2 regions of the Mesobacillus sp. MER 48 genome follow, and region 2 is predicted to be linked to the other one. Evidence: riboswitches for the same ligand, from Rfam matches in the RefSeq annotation. Region 2 holds a riboswitch; the other holds the start of a gene.
The links. A riboswitch is a leader RNA that binds a small molecule or an ion and turns the genes downstream of it on or off. The one in region 2 is predicted to bind FMN.
Positions count from the first base shown of each region.

Region 1: another riboswitch for FMN. It lies ahead of M3593_RS03655 (ECF transporter S component); the one in region 2 lies ahead of ribD (bifunctional diaminohydroxyphosphoribosylaminopyrimidine deaminase/5-amino-6-(5-phosphoribosylamino)uracil reductase RibD).

Region 1 is NZ_JAMAUR010000001.1:713,375-716,788, forward strand. It holds gene M3593_RS03645 (YpbB family protein) at 1-184, opposite strand, end outside; gene M3593_RS03650 (ferredoxin) at 553-801, shown strand; gene M3593_RS03655 (ECF transporter S component) at 912-1,493, opposite strand; FMN riboswitch at 1,657-1,788, opposite strand; gene serA (phosphoglycerate dehydrogenase) at 2,077-3,414, shown strand, end outside.
Region 2 is NZ_JAMAUR010000006.1:106,951-110,364, forward strand. It holds gene M3593_RS18695 (spore germination protein) at 1-460, opposite strand, end outside; gene M3593_RS18700 (metal-sensitive transcriptional regulator) at 623-964, shown strand; FMN riboswitch at 1,021-1,166, shown strand; gene ribD (bifunctional diaminohydroxyphosphoribosylaminopyrimidine deaminase/5-amino-6-(5-phosphoribosylamino)uracil reductase RibD) at 1,296-2,378, shown strand; gene ribE (riboflavin synthase) at 2,391-3,047, shown strand; gene M3593_RS18715 (bifunctional 3,4-dihydroxy-2-butanone-4-phosphate synthase/GTP cyclohydrolase II) at 3,059-3,414, shown strand, end outside.

The DNA.
Region 1 (3,414 bases), on a different contig from region 2:
TGTGCTTCAGCCTTTCGACCATTTTTTCCAGTCCATCCCGGGTAACAGAAGAGTATGTAGAGAAATACGGGGTGATTTTATATAGATGAGCATCCTGGATAGTCTGTGATGAGCGTTTGCCCTGTAAAAGGTGAAACACAGAATAAATCGTCCTCTCACCATTGATTCTTTTCAATATCGACAAAATAACAGACTCCAAATAGGTTATCCTCATACTATCACCCTTGAAATTAATGCCTATGATGGCTTAAAACATTTTTCCATCCATTTGCCTGCCACATTTTTTTGGGTATAATAAACAAAGCTGACGGAAAAAATTCCTGTCCTGCTATAGCAGAAAAATAATATACCATTATTTTAACATGAAAATGTCGAGCAGAATGTTTTATTTTCAGCGTAAAATCCATTCAACGCCTTATCTGATAAGCATTCTCAATACTTTTTTTATTGAAATGTTGGCGATACAGTTTTACAATAGATATGAGGAATACGTTTTCACTGATATTGGTGAAAACAGCATATTATTGTTAAACACTTGGGAGGAATTATATCATGGCTAAGTACACAATTGTTGACAAAGAAACTTGTATTGCATGTGGAGCTTGCGGTGCAGCTGCTCCAGATATCTATGATTACGACGATGAAGGCATCGCATTCGTAACACTTGATGACAACGAAGGTATCGTTGAAATTCCAGACGTATTGATCGATGACATGATGGATGCATTTGAAGGATGCCCGACTGACTCAATCAAGGTTGCTGACGAGCCATTCGACGGAGACGCAACGAAGTTCGAATAAGACCATACATAAATTCCCGCTTCCTAAGCGGGAATTTTTTTATTGTGTCTGGGAAAAAGCACCAAAAAAGCAACGGTGCAGGCCGTTGCTTTATATCGTCAATTATAAAATTAGGCACTCTTATAATTTTGCTGTCTTTCGATCCACGTTTTCATTCTCGTGAACATTAGCATGAACACAATAGACATCATCAGGCCTTTAACAAAGTTGAAAGGCAGGATACCCGCCACAATAAACTGTTTTGTTTCTGGACCAGACATTGCCGGCATATTCAGGAACAATGTATAAGCAGGCAGGAATACATAGTAATTAAGGACACTCATCAGAATGGCCATGCTGATCGTCCCTGCCACTAAGGCAAATGTCATTCCCTTTTTAGTTTTTACCCGCTGATACAGATAGTAAGTTGGCAGAATGAATAAAACTCCTGCAGCAAAGTTGGCAGAATGGCCTACTGGCACTCCAGTTTCACTGCCTGTCATGAAGTAATCAAGGATATTCTTTATAAGTTCTACTAAAATACCAGCTGCCGGACCGAAGATCAAAGCAGCGATCAATGCAGGAATATCACTGAAATCGACCATCAAGAATTTTGGAAACGGCGGCAGCGGAAAATTCAGCAACATTAAAACATAAGATATACTGCTCAACATTCCAATTGAAACCATTGCTTTTACACTAAATTTTTTCATTTCCCTCTCTCCTTATAGAGATCCATCTCACATAAAGAAGAAAGGTTCAGCATTCACATACCCATAGACAAATAAAATCCCCCAAGTTTTATGCTTGAGGGAGAATTGACTAAGGCATGCTTAATAAACGTTCAAACCTGCATTTTTTGAACGTCTGCAGAACCTCCATCTTCTCCCATCCAGACTATACTGTCGGCTTTGGAATCGCACCAAATCCTGCCTCAAAAGGCTCGCGGGCTTAGAGAAGATACTCATTACCGCCGATCGGGAATTTCACCCTGCCCCGAAGATAGACCATATTTAATTAACATGTTTATTATACTGAAAAAAAGAATTTTTGTGAAGATGTTTGCTTGTGACGTTTTTATGTCCGCACCAAATCAATCCTATACTCCTTCCTGGCTGAATATGATTAGGAAAAGCCTGCAAAATTCGGAAAATCAAGCTTAAATCCCAATAGTGACTTCTTTTTATGGGAGCGTTTACATTGAATTCAAGAACATTAAGAGGATTTGACAAAAGAATATTCGTCTTGTAAAATAATCAGAAAATTATTTTTATTTACATAAGGGAGTGGGCAAAAATGTTTCAAGTGTTAGCTGCTGATTCAATCAAAGAACAAGGCTTGCAGCCATTGCTGGAGTGGGAGCAGGCAGAAGTGTACACAGGGGGAATTGATTCCGGACTTGTCAGTTTGGAAAAAGTCGACGCGTTATTAGTAAGAAGTGCGACAAAGGTGACGGCCGAGCTGCTCGACTCCATGCCTTCACTGAAAATCATCGGACGTGCAGGTGTCGGTGTTGATAATATTGATATTGCCGCAGCGACGAAAAGAGGGATTGTCGTCGTCAACGCCCCAGACGGCAATACGATTTCCACTGCTGAACATACTTTTGCGATGATGTCTGCATTGATGAGGAATATCCCGCAGGCACACTCAACCGTAAAAAATGGGGAATGGAAAAGAAATCAGTTTATCGGGAATGAACTTCACAGCAAAACATTGGGAATCATCGGATTAGGAAGGATCGGATCCGAGCTTGCCAAAAGGGCAAGGGCTTTCGGCATGTCCGTTAAGGTGTACGATCCATTTTTAACGAAAGAACGAGCAGATGTCTTAGGAGTACAATTATCTACTTTCGACAACGTTCTTCAGGAAGCGGATATCATCTCCGTCCACACTCCTTTGACGAAAGAAACAAAAGGGCTTCTTAACGAAAGGACTTTGAGCCAGACGAAAAAAGGGGTCTATCTCCTCAATTGCGCCAGAGGCGGAATCATCGATGAGATGGCCCTCGCCCACTTTATCGAAAAAGGCCACGTAGCAGGTGCTGCCCTCGATGTTTTCGAAGTCGAACCCCCAGGGGAACACCCTTTACTTAAATTTGATTCCGTCATTGTCACCCCACACCTTGGCGCCTCAACGAAAGAAGCACAGTTGAATGTCGCTACTCAGGTTGCCAGGGAAATCAGGACTTTTTTTGAAAATAATCCTGTTGCCAACTCAATTAATCTGCCGGCCATGTCCAAAGAAATTTATGAAAAAATACAGCCTTTCCACCAGCTTGCAAAGGAAATGGGGAAAATCGTATCGGAATGCCATAACAAAGGCGTAAATGAATTGACAGCCACCTATTCAGGGACGGCTGCTGAACTTGAAACCTCCTTTTTGACAAAAGCACTACTTTCAGGTTTTTTCGAAAATCGAATTGATGTGAAGGTGAATGAAGTGAATGCGATTCATATCGCGAAAGAGCGTGGAATCATGGTCGGGGAAAAAGTGACCGGAAACTCGTTCGGCTATGCAAACACCGTGACCATCACCGCAAGCGGAGACGGAGATGATTTTACAGTGAGAGGAACTTATATAGAAAACTACGGCCCAAGGATTGTCAGTCTCGATGGATTTAACATTGATTTC
Region 2 (3,414 bases):
GCTGGCTGATATTTGTTTCAAGTTTTTCAACGAAGCCATCATGTGCGCCGCGAACCACTGCTTCATTTATCGGTTCCTGTATGGCACGTTGGATATCCTTAGGGAATGTGAATAACCAGGCTTCGTCCCGTTCGCATATGAACAAAACATATCCACCGCTGAGGATGCCGCTGATCATTTCCTCTTGTGTATTCACCGGTGCACCATTTAACGACTTAAGCTCAGCGGGTGTAATCTTCGAATCTTCCATCAATAAAGGAATCAATAATAGTTCCTTGAATTTGTCGGGCGACACCATGGTTTCAAGGAAACAAAAACGCAATGTGCAATTTCCTCTTTTAAATTCAGACTCTTTAAAGTCTGCAGTCTGCTGAAAGATTGCTTTAAGTTTTTCATATCCACTGCAATGAACTTCTTTTTTCTCGCTAATGGATGCAGGAAGCCGGAACTTTTTCATCATCACACCACTTTTTTGCTTAATAGAAACTTTATTAATATATTCGTTAAAAATAGTTATCCCTTTTAAAACGTTTTATATGTAAAAGTTGATTGTGAATTTGCGATTATTTACTGTGTAGGGGTATGATAAAATATAATTAAAGATGTAAAAGGGGGTTTTTAGATGGACATTTTAGAGCCCGAAGTACACCCGGCTGAATGTGGTGACAGCTGCTGCTCTTCAGAGCGCAAAAGCCATCACTCTGAAAAAACGAAAAAAAATCTCGTCACGAGATTGAATCGGATAGAAGGACAAATACGCGGCATAAAAGGACTTATTGAAAGAGATACGTATTGTGACGATGTGATCACACAAATTTCTGCGACTCAGGCGGCATTGAACAGCGTGGCTAAGCTGCTGCTTGAAGGCCATATGAAATCATGCATCGTTGAACGGATTCAGGAAGGTGATAACGAAGTGATCGATGAACTGTTGACGACGATTGAGAAACTGATGAAAAAATAAAAGGTCATTTTGTTTTCTATTTATGAACATGTTCTGTATAATGTCACTAACTTAATATATTCCTTCGGGGTCGGGTGAAATTCCCAACCGGCGGTGATGAAGCATGTGCTTCTTAGTCCGTGACCCGGTTAACATTTGTTAAACGGTGGATCTGGTGAAACTCCAGGGCCGACAGTTAAAGTCTGGATGGGAGAAGGAAAAAACGAGGATTAGAAACAAGGGAGCAGTATACCCTTTTTTTACCCTCTAGTTTGACATTGTCTTTTTTAGGACCCCGAAGCGCTTATGTTTCGGGGTCTTTTTATATTTTTTAAAAGAGGGAGGGATGAAGGTGAAGAATCAGGACTATATGGCCCTTGCCATCAACCTCGCAAAAGCAGCGGAAGGACAGACCACCCCGAACCCCCAGGTTGGCGCTGTGCTTGTAAAAGAAGGGCAGGTCGTTGGCATGGGCGCCCATTTGAAGGCAGGTGAGCCGCATGCCGAGGTCCACGCGATCCGAATGGCAGGTGAGAAAGCGAATGGGGCAACTCTCTACGTGACACTTGAGCCGTGCAGCCATTTCGGGAAGACGCCGCCATGTTCGAATCTTGTCATAGAGTCGGGCATCAAAAAGGTGTTTGTGGCTTCGGTTGACCCTAACCCGCTCGTTGGCGGAGCAGGAATCAAAAAGATGCGTGAGTCGGGAATTGAGGTTGAGGTTGGATTATTGGAGGAAGAAGCTATTGCTCTTAATAAGGTGTTTTTTCATTACATAAGCACAGGGCTTCCATATGTAACCTTGAAGTCAGCCACAAGCCTTGATGGCAAAGTCGCAACAGTGACCGGGGAGAGTAAATGGATCACCGGGGAGCAAGCGCGTAAGGACGTCCATCACTTCCGCCATACACAGGATGCCATTCTGGTTGGCGTCAATACCGTCATAACAGATAATCCAAGCCTCACAACCAGACTTGAAGCTGGCGGGAAAAATCCTATCCGGGTGATTCTGGATTCCACCCTCAGGACGCCTTTAAAATCAGGGGTGATCCATGATCAAGCAGCTAAGACAATCATCGTGACAGGAGCGGGTGCCGAGCCTGAACGGGCAAAACAATTTGAAGAACAAGGCATCGAAATCATCAAGCTTGAGACTGAGAAAGTCGGAATTAAAGAAATGCTGGAAAAACTGGGGGAGCGCGGCATTACTTCACTGTATGTTGAAGGCGGTGCCGAAGTCCACGGCAGTTTTTTAAGGGAGAAGGCTTTTCAGCGGGTGGTTACCTATATTGCACCAAAGCTGATCGGCGGCAGAAATGCTCCGTCAGCATACGGAGGCGAAGGCATTGCCCGTCTGGACGAAACAGTTCCCTTGAAGGTCATTGATGTAAAGCAAATCGGCCAGGATATCCGGATCATTGCTGAGCCGGTCTAGAGGGAGGTTAATATGTTTACAGGGATTATTGAGGAAATAGGGACCGTTGCCAATATCCAGCACAGCGGTGAATCTTTTGTGCTGACAATTGATGCAAAAAAAGTCCTGACAGATGTCCATCTTGGTGACAGTATTGCTGTCAACGGAGTATGCCTCACTGTCACGTCTTTTACAGAAAACAGATTTTCGGTAGATGTGATGCCCGAGACAGTCAAAGCTTCGAGCCTGAAAACTGTCAGGCGAGGTTCAAAGGTGAACCTGGAAAGAGCGATGGCAGCCGGAGGCCGGTTCGGCGGGCATTTTGTTGCCGGCCATGTGGATGGAGTGGGGATCATCAAAGGGAAAACCCAAGTTGAAAACGCAGTTTATTATGAAATTCAGCTTGATCCCGAATTGCTGAAATACGTCATTATGAAAGGCTCCGTCGCAGTTGATGGTACAAGCCTGACTGTTTTCGGGATATCGGAAGACAGCTTGACCCTGTCGCTGATTCCGCTGACCCTTTCGGACACGGTTCTCGGCTTCAAGGATAAAGGCGATATCGTCAATATAGAATGTGACATGATCGGCAAATATGTAGGTCACTTCTTGAGTAACCAGGTTCCAGCAGCTCCAAAAAGAGGAAGTAATATTACAGCCCAATTCTTAGAGGATAACGGGTTTATGTGAGGGTGATGAAAATGTTTGATCCGATTGAAGAGGCTATATATGAACTCATGCAAGGCAATGTAGTCATCGTTTGTGATGATGAGGACAGGGAGAATGAAGGGGATTTTATCGCGCTGGCTGAGAAGGCAACGCCGGATGTCATCAACTTCATGGCGACGCATGGCCGGGGTTTGATCTGTGTTCCAATTGAAACAGAACTGGCACAAAGCCTTGATCTGATACCGATGGTTTCTCGCAACACTGATCCGCATGGTACTGCCTTTACCGTTAGTATCGACCATAAGTTCTCTACAACAGGGATTTCTGCGTTTGAGCGCTCGGCAACAGTACTCAGCATGCTTGATCCAGAGTCTAAGGCTGCCGATTT